DNA from 4 places in the Achromobacter sp. 1012554356 genome. Region 1 is predicted to be linked to each of the others. Evidence: predicted binding sites of a transcription regulator. Region 1 holds the regulator's gene; each other region holds the start of a gene.
The links. Region 1 encodes FNR, which switches genes on or off when oxygen is low (the NO sensors DNR and NnrR bind a similar motif). Its sites were predicted from a motif close to TTGATNNNNATCAA; they were not measured.
Positions count from the first base shown of each region.

Region 2: azu (azurin) is a predicted target of FNR. The motif match lies at 1,310-1,323, and genes of this name have one in related genera.
Region 3: adhP (alcohol dehydrogenase AdhP) is a predicted target of FNR. The motif match lies at 1,650-1,663, and genes of this name have one in related genera.
Region 4: AC6LJW_RS03720 (universal stress protein) is a predicted target of FNR. The motif match lies at 1,864-1,877, and genes of this name have one in related genera.

Region 1 covers NZ_JCBANC010000052.1:3,274-6,775, reverse strand. Annotated here, with positions in the region: gene AC6LJW_RS22525 (hypothetical protein) at 1-1,103, opposite strand, end outside; gene fnr (fumarate/nitrate reduction transcriptional regulator Fnr) at 1,118-1,846, opposite strand; gene AC6LJW_RS22515 (gamma-glutamylcyclotransferase family protein) at 1,944-2,378, opposite strand; gene clpB (ATP-dependent chaperone ClpB) at 2,517-3,502, shown strand, end outside.
Region 2 covers NZ_JCBANC010000033.1:49,181-52,682, forward strand. Annotated here, with positions in the region: gene AC6LJW_RS17695 (4Fe-4S binding protein) at 1-1,155, opposite strand, end outside; gene azu (azurin) at 1,424-1,873, shown strand; gene AC6LJW_RS17705 (TerC family protein) at 2,114-3,502, shown strand, end outside.
Region 3 covers NZ_JCBANC010000042.1:44,676-48,177, reverse strand. Annotated here, with positions in the region: gene pbpG (D-alanyl-D-alanine endopeptidase) at 1-1,055, shown strand, start outside; gene AC6LJW_RS20350 (ribbon-helix-helix domain-containing protein) at 1,137-1,523, opposite strand; gene adhP (alcohol dehydrogenase AdhP) at 1,722-2,747, shown strand; gene AC6LJW_RS20340 (LacI family DNA-binding transcriptional regulator) at 2,893-3,502, shown strand, end outside.
Region 4 covers NZ_JCBANC010000005.1:57,379-60,880, forward strand. Annotated here, with positions in the region: gene AC6LJW_RS03715 (2-hydroxyacid dehydrogenase) at 1-839, shown strand, start outside; gene AC6LJW_RS03720 (universal stress protein) at 965-1,801, opposite strand; gene AC6LJW_RS03725 (FUSC family protein) at 1,917-3,502, opposite strand, start outside.

The DNA of each region.
Region 1 (3,502 bases):
AGCAGCGCCCGCACGCCGCAGATTGACCCGAACATGCGCTTGCCGTCGTGGCCGACGCCGCCGACCTCGAAGGCGGTGTGACGCAGGGGGACGGGCTTGGCGCCGCGGGTAGCCAGCACGTGTTCGTACTGGACATAGCCCGTGCCGCGCGCCAGCCGCGTGGCGCCCTGGGCTTCGGCGCCGCAGGCCTTGTCCAGCAGCCGGTGCTCGGGGTTGTTGTCCGCGCCGCCCAGCAGGTAGACCACATCGCGCGACGCGTACCGCACGAAAAGGCGGGAATCATCGGATTCGCGGGCGTAGGCGGGCAGCTTGTCGGTGCCGTACTTGTACTGGTTGTAGGTGGGGCAGATGCCGCGCTCGTACGGCGCGTAACCCTTGCCGTCCGCGCGTGGCCGCTCGTTGGTCAGGTACAGATAGGAAGACGGGTTGGCGACGACGTAGCGCATGGCCAGGCCGTCGCGGCGCAGCACCCCGTCCACGTTGTTCAGCACCGCATACCGATGCACCAGTTGCGCGCCGGCCGAATGACCGGCCAGTACGAGACCGGTAAGAGCTGGCAGGCGCTTGCGGTCGTTCAGGCTGCGCAGCAGGTCGTCCAGGACCTGAAACGAAGTGACGGGCGCAGGCCGGCCGGTGGCCTGGACGCTTTCCTGGCCGTCTTCCCAGCTGGCCTTGCGCCAGGCCGCCATACCCGAGAAACCCGAGTCGATCGACCCGGAAAACCGCGGGGCAAGAACCAGCGTGTCGCTCGCGCGCCCGGGATCGGCGGCCACCAGCGCGGCGGCGGTTTCGTAGTAGTTGTCGGCGTCGCGCTTGACGCCGTGGATGACGATGAGCACCTGCTTGATGCCGCGCAGGTCGTCCTTGGCCAGATCCCGGTTGGCGTAGACCGGCATCTTGTACCGGTGACCGGGCCGGCCCAGTTCAACGGCCTGCCAGCGCAGCGGCGCCGCGCGCTTGGGCGCGGGCGTGGCTTCGTCGTAGTCGTAGGGGTCGGGCAGCGGCGTTTGCGCGCGCGCGGCGCCGCACGCGAGCATGGCGACGACGGCAAGCGATGCCGCCAGCGCGGTGCGGGACAGGGAAGTGGCAGGCGGGCGTCGCATGGCGCGGCGACCGCTCAGCAGCTTTCGTGTCCCAGCAGTTGCTTGAGCGCGGGCAGGTCCAGGATGCGGACTTCGCGCTGGTTGATCTTGATGAGGCCGTCGCGGGCAAATCGCGAGAACAGACGGCTGACCGTTTCCAGCGTCAGGCCCAGGTAGTTGCCGATTTCTTCGCGGCTCATGCGCAGTACGAACTCGGTGGACGAATAGCCCAGCGAGGCATAGCGCTGCGACAGGTTCAAGAGGAACGCGGCCAGGCGCTGTTCCGACCGCATGGACCCCAGCGAGGCCAGCATTTGGTGCGAGCGGGTGATCTCGCGGCTCATGAGGCGGCGGAACTGCTGTTGCAGCGACGGCAGGTGCGACGCGACGCGATCGACTTCGTTCAGGCGGATGACGCAGACCTCGGAGTCTTCGAGCGCCACGGCGGCCGACACGTGCTTGCCGTCCAGCATGCCGTCCATGCCGACGATTTCGCCGGGCAGATGAAAGCCGGTGATCTGGATCTGGCCGGTGGCGTCTTCAAGCTGCGTCTTCAGGCTGCCGAAGCGCACGCCATAGACGGCGTCGAGCGGATGATCCAGCGAATAGAGCGTCTTGCCTTTTTCCACGCGGACGCGCTCTTTAACCAGTTCGTCCAGCTTTTCGACTTCGGCGGCTGCCATGCCCACGGGAACGCAGACGTGACCCAGCATGCACGTGGAACAGTGGGCGGCATCAGGGGCAATGGGGACCCGTTTTTGCATACGATGACCTTTAGAGTGCCCATTGCGCGGCGGGCGCCGGAACGGGTGTGAAGCACGAGACAGGCGTCTATTGTAGTCCGTTGTTACTACGGGTGTCTTACCGGGCGTCCTGCTTTGTTCTGGAAAGGCGGTGAGCGATCCAGTCGTCCCCCGCAATATCGACCGCCGCGGCCCGCAGCGCGGGGTCGATCGGATAGTACGCGCAGGGCAGAAGACCCGTCGCGCCGGGGCCTTCCAGGCGGGCGGAAACCGTCCGGCGTACGAAGCAGCCGGGCTTGCCGGGCTCGTATTCCTCGATCTCGTCCATCAGGGCAATCAGCGCCGGATCCACCCGGTAGACATCGCCGCGTACGCGCCGTCCGTCGTCCACGGGGATCAGGCCGGGCCAGTCGCCGAAATCGACCAGCATGCCAGGCACGCTGGCCGGTCCGACGTGGCTGGCGGCCGGCAAGCCGCGCGCCTCGGCGGCGCGGGCAAGATCGTTGATTTCGCCGGCCCGTAGGGTGCCGTACACAAAAACGTATATGCTCATTGCTCTGTTTGCTGGTGCACGTCGAAGAAAACCATGAGGGCCGCCGGGTGTTGAAATTGTCCCATCCGGCCACATATTCAGGTTATCGAGCCAGCCGGCACGGATCGGTCAGGCTCCCCACAAGCCAATACGACCATTATGCGATTCGACAAACTGACGACCAAGTTCCAACAAGCGCTGGCGGACGCGCAAAGTCTCGCCGCCCGCAACGACCATCCCTACATCGAACCCGTCCACGTGCTGTCCGCCCTGCTGTCGGATGCTGACAGCGGCGCAGGCAGTCTGCTGGCGCGTGCCGGCGTGGCGGTCAACCGCCTGGGCCCGGCGCTGGAGTCCGCCCTGAAGGGGCTGCCGCAGGTGCAGGGCGAAGACAACGTCCAGGTGGGCCGCGACCTGCAGGGCGTGCTGACCCGCACCGACAAGGAAGCCGCCCGCCGCGGCGACACCTACATCGCCAGCGAACTCTTTCTGCTTGCACTGGCCGACGACAAGGGTGAGGCCGGCCGCATCCTGCGCGATGCGGGCCTGCAGAAAAAGGCCCTTGAAGCCGCGATCGACGCCGTGCGCGGCGGCGAGAACGTCTCGGGCGCGGAAGGCGAGGCCAACCGCGAAGCCCTTTCCAAATACACGCTGGACCTGACCGAGCGCGCCCGGCAGGGCAAGCTGGATCCGGTCATCGGCCGCGACGACGAAATTCGCCGCACCATCCAGATCCTGCAGCGCCGCACCAAGAACAACCCCGTGCTGATCGGCGAACCCGGCGTCGGCAAGACCGCCATCGTCGAAGGCCTGGCGCAGCGCATCGTCAACGACGAAGTGCCGGAAAGCCTGCGCGGCAAGCGCGTGCTGTCGCTGGATCTGGCGGCGCTGCTGGCGGGCGCCAAGTTCCGCGGCGAATTCGAGGAACGCCTGAAGGCCGTGCTGAAAGAGCTGGGCCAGGACGACGGCCGCAACATCGTGTTCATCGACGAGCTGCACACCATGGTGGGCGCGGGCAAGGCCGAAGGCGCGATGGACGCGGGCAACATGCTCAAGCCGGCGCTTGCGCGCGGCGAGTTGCACTGCATTGGCGCCACCACGCTCGACGAATACCGCAAGTACATCGAGAAGGACGCGGCGCTTGA
Region 2 (3,502 bases), on a different contig from region 1:
GACGAACGCTTTGTCCGACACGCTGAGCACGCGCTGCACCATCAGTTGCAGGCGCCACGGCTTGACCGGGTCGAGCGAGGCGTCTTCGGGCACGACAAAGAGGGCGACTTCGCGCAGCGCCGGCGCGCCCTTGGCGTTGATGTCGGCCAGCCGCTGGTGGTTGCGGTCGCGGAACCGGAAGGCGCCTTCGTCCTGGATGACCTCGATGCGGTCGAAGATGCCGCCGCGCACGTAACCGGACCCCTTGAATGAATAGAGACCATTGCCCGCGACCAGCACAGCCTGCTGGCCGGGCTTGAGGCGTTCCTTCAGGCGCTGCCAGCCGATGTCGCCCAGCAGGCTGCGGCCGATGGATGGTGCGCTGACCAGCGCGGCATACAGGTCGATGAAGGTATCGTCGGGGCCGCCCTCGCCATGATCGGCCGCGTCCTTGCGGCCGGACCGCAGGAACGCCTGATTGACGTCGTCGGGCGTCAGGCGCAGGTTCTTCACGGCGCCCGCGTCAAGCAGTTCCTGCCAGGTCTGCACGGTGTCCTTGTCTTCGTCGAGGACGCGGGTGGCAGCCGGCTGCGCCGCGGCGCGTGGCGCGCCCGACTTGTCGATGCCGTGCGCGCGCGCCACCGCAATGGCGGACCGTGTGATCGTGTCGCCGATCACCATCAGCGTGACCGTTGCGCCGCTGACGATGTCCACGGGCGGCGGTGCGCCGTGACGGGGCGGGGACTCGACGAAGTTCAGGCCGACGTAGCCCTGGATGAAACGATCGACCTTGGCTTGCGGTATGCCGATCAGCACGATGGGCTCGTGGTGCTCGACCAGCTTGGCGCCCATGATGCGGCCGCTGTCGGAAAGCCCCACCAGCACGTCGATCGGCTTGCTTGAGTAGCCGCGGGTGTTGACCACGTCGGTAGTCAGGTAGACAAGGCCGAGCGGCTTATTGCCCGCAAACACGCGGGCAATGGCGGGCTTGCCCTCGACGGGCCCGGAGCGGTCGGCGCCGGGGAATACGTCCGTGATGGGTGTGCTGGCCAGGAATTCAGGCAGGCGTTGCGCCTGCGCCGCTTGCGCCAGGAACAGACAGGAAAGCCATAAAGCAATGAACGCGGCTTGAACGTATTTTGTGACCCGAAGGTGTACTGCGGTACTGCCGCGCATGCTGAACTCTGTTCGTCGTGTTTGCTTACGGGCATCCTACGAACATGCATCGGGGGGTGGATTGCGGTTTGTCAATCTGACAGAGTCGAAGGCCTAATAGCCCTACGATATGTAGGGGAAGTTCCGTAGATTTGGGGGGTATCCGCGGGTGGTGTTGATGGATGTCAATCGGACGACGAGAAGGCAGTCCTACACTGACCCGCGGCGGCAACGGCGTCTGCATATGGCTGGCGTACGTGCATCGACCGCTGTGTCATCGGAGAATTTCATGCTGGCAAAAGCCACCCTCGCCATCCTTCTTTCCGCCTCCAGCCTGCCCGTGCTGGCCGCGCAATGTGAAGCCACCGTCGAAAGCAACGACGCCATGCAGTTCAACGTCAAGGAAATCGTGGTCGACAAGAGCTGCAAGGAATTCACGGTCAACCTGAAGCACGTCGGCAAGATGGCCAAGGTCGCGATGGGCCACAACTGGGTCCTCACCAAGGAAGCCGACAAGCAGGGCGTCGCCACGGACGGCATGGGCGCCGGCCTCGCGCAGGACTACGTCAAGGCGGGCGACACCCGCGTCATCGCCCACACCAAGGTCATCGGCGGCGGCGAATCCGACTCCGTCAAGATCGACGTCTCCAAGCTCGCCGCTGGCGAAAACTACGCATTCTTCTGCTCCTTCCCCGGCCACTGGGCCATGATGAAGGGCACGCTCAAAGTCGGCGGCTAATCCCCCCGACGGGTCTGTTGAGACAAGCAAGAGCCGGCCGGGGGGCCGGCTTTTTCATGCCCGCGGCGCCTGTCGCGCGGCGCGCGTGAACCGGGCCGACGGGCCGGATTCAGGCGCTTGCAAGCCTTAGTCCATTCGGCCCAAAGCCTCTGTCCATCAGGCTTACGGACGGGATGCGTCACCGGCATGTCATGGATTTTCCATGTACGATTACCGGTCGTGTAACTTCTGGAGCTCCTGATGGAGTGGCTGCTGGACCCCGCTGCGTGGGTCGGCTTGCTTACCCTGGTCGTCCTTGAGATCGTCCTGGGCATTGATAACCTGATTTTTATCGCCATCCTGGCGGACAAGCTGCCGCCCGCGCAGCGCGATCGCGCGCGCATCATGGGCCTGAGCCTCGCGCTCATCATGCGCCTGGGCCTGTTGTCCGTCATGTCATGGCTGGTCACGCTGACTACCCCCCTGTTCAATATCGGTCCACTATCGCCTTCGGGTCGCGACCTGATCCTGATGGTGGGCGGCCTGTTCCTGCTGTTCAAAGGCACGATGGAACTGCACGAGCGCCTTGAAGGCAGCATGCACACCGGCTCGTCCGGCCCGCGCGTCTACGCCAGCTTCTGGGTGATCGTCACGCAGATCGTGGTGCTGGATGCCGTGTTTTCGCTGGACTCGGTGATTACCGCCGTCGGCATGGTGGACCACCTGGCCATCATGATGATCGCGGTCATCATCGCTATCGGCATCATGCTGATCGCGTCCAAGCCGCTGACGCGCTTTGTCAACGCCCACCCGACGGTGGTGGTGCTGTGCCTGGGCTTCTTGCTGATGATCGGCTTTTCGCTCCTGGCCGAAGCCTTCGGCTTCAAGGTGCCCAAGGGCTATCTGTACGCGGCCATCGGTTTCTCGGTTGCCATCGAGGCGCTCAACCAGGTGGCGCGCCGCAACCTGCTCAAGCTCGACGCCCGCTTCCCCATGCGCGAACGCACCGCCTCGGCCGTGCTGCGCATGCTGGGCAAGCGCCCGCCGGCCAGCGACGAACCCGACCTGCCCCATGCCGGCAGCCCGGCCGTCCAGGCGTTCGGGGTCGAAGAGCGCAACATGGTCAGCGGCGTGCTGACGCTGGCCGAGCGTTCCATCCGGTCCATCATGACGCCGCGCACGGACGTTTCCTGGATCAATATCGACGACGATCCCGACAACATCCGCCGCCAGCTCACCGAGGCGCCGCACAGCTTCTTCCCGGTGTGCCGCGGCTCGCTGGATGAAGTGCTGGGCATCGGCCGCGCCAAGGACCTGATCGCGGACCTGATCACCGAAGGCCGGGTGCGCCGCAACCGCCTGCGCGATCCGATCATCGTGCACGAGTCGATCGGCATCCTGCGCCTCATGGACACCCTCAAGCGCTCGCGCGGCCAGCTCGTGCTGGTGGCTGACGAGTTCGGCGCCATCGAGGGGCTGGTGACGCCCATCGACGTCTTCGAAGCCATCGCCGGCGAATTCCCCGATGAGGACGAACTGCCCGACATCGTGGCGGACGGCGCCAACACCTGGAAGATCGACGGGGCGGCCGACCTGCACCACGTCGAGCAGGTGCTTGAAACCGAAGGCCTGGTCGACGACGCCCAGGAC
Region 3 (3,502 bases), on a different contig from region 1:
AAGCAAAGAAAGCCCCCGCGCCCAAGGCGGGCTCGGGCAAGAGCGCCGCCGCCAAGCAGGCCGCGCCGTCCGCCAAGAAGGCGCCTCCCAAATCCTCTTCGGCCAAGAAGGCGCCGCCCAAGGGCGGCAAGCAGGTCGCCGCGAAAGGCACGCCGTCCAAGAAGGCGGGCGCGTCGGGTAAGAGCGGCAAGGGTGGCAAGGCGGACAAGGCCGCGCGCGGCCGGCGCGTTGCCGCAGCCGCCGCGGCCAGCGCCGCGATGCCGCCGCCCGCCGCCTCGGCACGCGCCGAAGCGGCCGCGCTGCGATCCAGCACTGCCTATGTGCAAGATCTGGAAACCTCCACGGTCATCTTCGCCAAGAACGAAAACGTCGTGCGCCCCATTGCTTCGATCTCGAAGCTGATGACCGCGGTCGTCGTCGTGGACGCCAACCTGCCGATGGACGAGATGCTTGAGATCACCGACGACGACGTCGACGAACTCAAGCACACGACGTCGCGGCTGCGCGTGGGTACCAAGCTGTCGCGCGGCGACATGCTGCACCTGGCGCTGATGTCCTCCGAGAATCGCGCCGCCAACGCGCTGGGCCGCCACTATCCCGGCGGCCTGTCCGCCTTCGTGGCCGCCATGAATGCCAAGGCGCAGTCGCTGGGCATGACCAGCACGCGATTCATCGAGCCCACCGGCCTGTCCAGCAACAACGTGTCGTCGCCGCACGATCTGGCGCGCCTGTTGCGCGCGGCATCGCAGCGTCCGCTGATCCACCGTTACTCCACCGATACGGAGTACGAGGTCGAGATCAACAACCGCACGCAGACGTTCCGCAACACCAACCTGCTGGTGCGCAAGCCCGACTGGGACATCAAGGTGTCCAAGACCGGCTACATCAACGAAGCGGGCGAATGCCTGGTGATGCTGGCGCGCATCAACGGCCGCGATCTGGCGATCGTGCTGCTGGATTCGCAGGGCAAGCTCTCGCGTATCGGCGATGCCGTGCGCATCCGCCGCATCGTACAGAGCGAAGTGGCCATGGCGTCGATTGGCGCTGGCGGCTGATGACTGGCTGACCGTTGCGCGCGGTAAAGATGAAGGGCCCGATTGCATCGGGCCCTTTTTTCATGGCTTTGGCCAGCCGGCTTATGCCGCGCGGCGCTTTGCCGGGACCGGCTGGGCGTCGCACAGCGACGGCGGCAGCCCTTCCAGCACGGCTTTTGCATTGAGCGATTGAATCGGCACGCTGGCGTCGCGCGGGATCCGGCCGTCGGCCTGCAGCAACTGATACCGCAGGCAGCAGACCCGCAGGAACGACGTGAAGTTGGCGGCCTCGCCCCGGTACTCGACCAGTTCGTCGTACAGGCGTTCGATCAGTTGCGTGACCCGCATGCCGTCCCGCCCGGCGATCTCTTCGAGGACCTGCCAGAACAGGTGCTCGAGCCGCAGGCTGGTCGCCACGCCGTGCAGGCGCAGCGATCTTGTTTCGCAGGCATAGGAGTGCTCGGTGGCGCGGATGAAGATTTCACACATTGAAGACTCCTGGGCAACGGCGACACGCTGCTGGGACCGGCGCGCCTGCGAACGACTGTACGACGACTTCCTCGCCCGGGGCAATATGGCCCCGAACCGGTGACGAGGTGTACCTTCCCGCGCTAATTGATGTACATCATGGTATTGGCCGACCAAGCGGCCGAGCATAGTGAAACTGATCAGACTTCGGAGGTAGTGATGAACAAGACCATGAAGGCCGCAGTGGCACGCGCGTTTGGCCAACCGCTGGTAATCGAAGAAGTCGCCGTGCCGCGCCCGGGTCCGGGCGAACTCCTGGTAAAGATCGAAGCCTGCGGCGTCTGTCACACGGACCTGCACGCCGTCGAGGGCGACTGGCCCGTCAAACCCAATCCCCCTTTCATTCCCGGCCACGAGGGCGTCGGCTATGTCGTCGCCGCGGGCGCTGGCGTCACCCACGTCAAGGAAGGCGACCGCGTCGGGATCCCCTGGCTGTACTCCGCTTGCGGCCATTGCGAACACTGCCTGGGCGGCTGGGAAACCCTGTGCGAGCAGCAGCAGAACACGGGCTACTCCGTCAACGGCGGCTTCGCCGAGTACGCGCTGGCCGCCGCCGATTACGTGGGCCTGCTGCCCAAGAGCGTCGGCTTCATCGAGGTGGCCCCGGTCCTGTGCGCCGGCGTCACCGTGTACAAGGGCCTGAAGATGACGGACACCCGGCCTGGCAATTGGGTGGTCATCTCGGGGATCGGAGGCCTGGGCCACATGGCGGTGCAATACGCAAAGGCGATGGGTCTGAACGTCGCTGCGGTGGATATCGACGACGCCAAGCTGGATTTCGCGCGCCGCCTGGGCGCGGAAGTCACCGTCAATGCACGGACCACGGATCCGGCCGCGTACCTGAAACGGGAGTTCGGCGGCGCGCATGGCGCGCTGATCACCGCGGTGTCGCCCAAGGCTTTCGAGCAGGCGCTGGGCATGGTGCGCCGGGGCGGCACGATCTCGCTGAATGGGCTGCCGCCGGGGGATTTCCCGCTGTCGATCTTCGACATGGTGCTTAACGGCGTGACTGTGCGCGGCTCCATCGTGGGTTCGCGGCTGGATCTGCAGGAATCGCTGCAATTTGCCGAAGAAGGCAAGGTCCACGCCACCGTCGCCACCGAAAGCCTGGACAACATCAATAGCGTGTTCGACCGCATGAAGCAGGGCCAGATCGAAGGCCGAATCGTGCTTGACTTCGCCTGATACCGGGGGGCGTTAGAAGGGCAGTTTGCTTGGGGCGGTGTCTGACACCCGGCGGAAATCGTCGTCAGCTTGCGGTGGCGTTTCAACGGGTGTCAGACACCTAGGCTCGGTACAATCCGGCCTACCCTGATCCCAGCGAGGCCGCATGCCCACCCTACCCTCTGAGCGTCGCAGCAAGCCTGCCACCAGCCGCGCGCCTCGGCGGGGGTCCGGCCGGGTGACCATTGCCGACGTCGCGCGCGTGGCGGGCATGTCGATGCACACGGTGTCGCGCGTCCTGAACGCCCCCGAAAACGTACCTGAACGCACGGTCAAACTGATCAACGACGCCATCGCCCAGACCGGGTATGTGCAGGACCTGGTGGCCGGAGGCCTGGCCAGCGGCCGCAGCCGACTGGTGGCGGTGACGGTGCCCACGCTGGGCAGCCCTGTGTTTCTGGAGGCGCTGCAGACGCTCAGCCTGCATCTGAGCCGGCATGGCTATCAGATGATGCTGACCGAAAGCGGCTACGACCCCGAGCTGGAAGTGTCCGCCCTGCAAGCGATCCTGGGCCGGCGGCCGGATGGCGTGGTCATGATGCGCACGGTGCTGACCCCGACGGGACGCACGCAGTTACGCGCGGCGCGCATTCCCGTCGTGGAAGCCTGGGATTGGAACGATGATCCGGTCGACATGCTGATCGGTTTTTCTCACGAGGCGGCGGGCGCGTGCGTGGCACAGTTTCTGTCCGAAACCGGAAGACGGCGGCCCGTGG
Region 4 (3,502 bases), on a different contig from region 1:
AGGACCATGGCGCCGATATCCGCGCCGTTCTGACCCGCGGCGCCACTGGCTTGCGCGCCGACGAGATGGCCGCGCTACCGCACTTGAGCATCGTGTGCTCGCTGGGCGTCGGCTATGAAAATATCGACCTTGCCGCAGCGCACACGCGCGGCATCCAGGTCACGAATGGTCCGGGCGCCAATGCCGTGTCCGTGGCCGACCACGCGATGGCGCTGCTGCTGGGCGCCGCGCGCCGGTTGCCGCAGGCCGACGCCTGGGTCCGGCAGGGGCACTGGAGCGGCTTCATGGGTCCGCAAGTCAGCGGCAAGCGTCTGGGCATTCTTGGGCTGGGCACGATCGGCCTGGAAATCGCCCGCCGGGGCGCCAATGGGTTTGGGATGAGCGTGGGGTACTACAACCGCCGCGCCCGCCCGGAATGCGGCTATACGTACTTCGACAATCCGCGCGCGCTGGCGGCTGAGTCCGATTTTCTGGTGGTGGCCACGCCCGGCGGCGCGGGCACGCATCATCTGGTGGACGCCGGCGTGCTGGAGGCGCTGGGTCCGGACGGGTATCTCATCAATATCGCGCGCGGCAGCGTGGTCGACACGGACGCGTTGATTGCCGCGCTGGCCGGGAAGCGCATCGCCGGCGCGGGATTGGATGTGGTGGACGGTGAACCGACCATTCCCGATGCGTTGAAGCGGCTGGACAACGTGGTCCTGACGCCGCATAGCGCGGGACGCTCGCCCGAAGCGGTAGCGGCGACCGTTGCTCTGTTTCTGGAAAACGCCACGGCGCACTTTGGCGGCAAACCCGTCCTGACGCCGGTGCGGGACGCGAGCCTCGTGGCGGCGTGAAGCCGCGCGGCCGTTTACCGACGTGAACGTAACGTCGGCGGATGTGCCGATGTTGAATGCGCCGACGTCGCGTCCTTTGGGGGACGCGGCGTCGGCGTCTTTGCGGCTACGGTTCGGCCACCCCGTCAGTGCGAGAACATGATCGGCACGGTCATGCTCTTCAGAATGGACGCTGTGGCGCCGCCCATGGCCCATTCCCGGAACTTGCTGTGCCCGTACGCACCCATGACGATCAGGTCCGCGCTGTAATCCGCGGCGGCATTCAGGATGGTGCTGCCGACGCCGACGCCCTTGATGTCGCGGCGCACGTGGTCCGGCGCGGGAATGCCGTGCGCCACGCAATAGGTGGCCAGGTCTTCGAAGGGGATGGATTCGATGTTGCGGGTGGCCGCGCCTTCGTCCATGGTCAGCACGACCACGTGCGAGGCGCCCTGTAGCAGCGGGGTGGCGTCGGCCAGCGCGCGGGCGGCTTCGCGGCTGCCGTCCCAGCAGAGTAGGACGCGATCGCCGATGACCGGGAATTCGCCGCTGGACGGCACGACCATGACGGGACGGCCCGCGGTCAGCAGGGTTTGCTCGACGAATTCGTTTTCGTGCGCGGCCTCGACGTCGTCGCGGTTCTGCTGGCTGACGATGATGAGGTCGCTGGCACGGCCGTGCAGAGCGACGGTGGCGCTGGGCGAGGATTCGCCGGCGCGGACGACGGCCGGTACGTCTGCAGTGGCGGCGGCTTCCAGAAAGGCGTTTTGTACCTCGCCCCGGTTCTGCGCCTGCAGGTTTTTGATGATGTTGAGCGAGCGCGACATCATGACGGATTCGCCGTAGTAATACTGCGGCGGCGCGGAGCTGGCGTAGACCCCCACCAGTTCGGCCTTGTGGCGCTTGGCCAATTCCAGCGCGAGCGCGGTGCGGCGCTTGCAGTCAAACCCGTGGTCCAGGTGGACGGAAATGCGGCGGTACATGGAGGGCCTCCTTGGTTAAACAAGCCATGTCCGTATGGTTGCCGTTTAACCTGGGCTCCCCATTGATGCGCGTCAAGCCGGTTGGAGTTTCACCCCGCCGGCTCAATGCAAGCCGCTATTGCGGCGCCGGGTCGCGTTGCACGCGGTCGCGCAATTGGCGGATCTGCCGTGCCTGCTGCGCGATGCGGTCCAGCGGCGCGGCGAGCGCCGGCTCGGCGGCGGCGATGACCGCGGGCACGCCCAGGCCGCGTGCCTCGCGCACGGGGGCCGGGCCTTCCGGATGCAGCACATGCGCCAGCACGGCGCCATAGTCCCGCAGGGCTGCCGCCGCAGGGGACTCGGGCGGCAGGGCTGGCTGGATTTCCAGCACGGTGCCCGCGGCCGTGATGCGGCGCATGGCGTTGAGCAGGTTCACGGCGGTGTCCACGTTCCGGTCGCGATGCACCGGATTCTGCTGGAGCCGCTGCAGGGACGCCTCGGCGTTGTCGGCCGACAGGCAGGCAAGCCGGCGCAGTCCCACGATGTCGCGGGAGGCGGCGGCGCCGCTCTTGTCCTGTGCCAGGGCCAGCGCGTAGTCCGCATGCCGCTGCAGCGCGCGCGTCAAGGCGCCGGCAAGCTGCCGCGGCTCTTTTTCCGGCCAGACCAGAAATCCCACGAGCAGCGCCAGAATGCCGCCCAGGACGCTGTTGAACGCGCGCAGCGCGGCGAGCGTGGGCTCGTAGATCTCGGGCTGCTGGATGTGGCTGACCAGCACGAACTGCGACGTCAAAAAGAAGGTGAAAAGCGCGTAATGGACGGTGCGCGCGGCGAACGTGCCCAGCGCGATGGGCAGGACCGCCAGCGCCACGGATAGCGGTGTGGTGAGCAAAAGTCCCAGCAACGAGGCGCCGATGGCGCCGGCCACACTGCCGACCACGCGCTCGACCGTGCGCTGCCAGGTCGTCGCAAAGTAGGGCTGCAGAATGAAAACCAGCGTTAGCGACATCCAGTAGCCGTGGTTGACGGCGAACGTCTTGGATAGCGCCACCGCAATGGTGGCGCCCACGCCAACCCGCAGCGCGTGACGGAAGGCGTCGGATTCGAACCGCAGGTTCTGGCGCAGCGTGCGCCAGGCCTGCCGGGCGCCGCTCGCATCGCTTGCGCGGTGCGCGGGTGCGGCCGGGGTGGCGGCGAGGTCGAACAGGGATTGCGTGACCGCCTGCGCGGTGTGCAGCAGGCGGTCCAGCACCGGCACCACGGTGGCAAGGTCCGGCGCGTAAGCCATGGCGCCGCCGCGCAGGTCGCGCAGTCCGGCGTTGTAGTGGGCCAGGCGCTCGCGCAGGCACTCGGCCTGCTTGGCGTCGCTGACGTCAGAGGTGCTGGCGATGGCGTTGCAGACGCTGGCGTAGCGATGCAGCGCGTGCGACAGGTGCGCCCCGGCGCTGCGGCCCAGCCAGCGCGGGGCGTTGGATTCCAGCAGGTCGGCGGCGGCGACCAGTGCGATGAAGCTGTCCTCGGCGCTGTCCAGCAGGTACAGCAGTTGATGGGCGCGGGCCCGGCGCGACGGGCGGGCGTCGAGCACCTCGCGGATCCGGACGCGGGCGGCTTCCAGGGCGGCGCGCTGGGCGCTGCGCTGCGGCCGGACGACGGCGCTCCAGGCTTGTGGCTCTGCCGCGGGCGCCAGGCCGGAGTACATGCGGGCCAGCGCATCGGAAAAGTCGG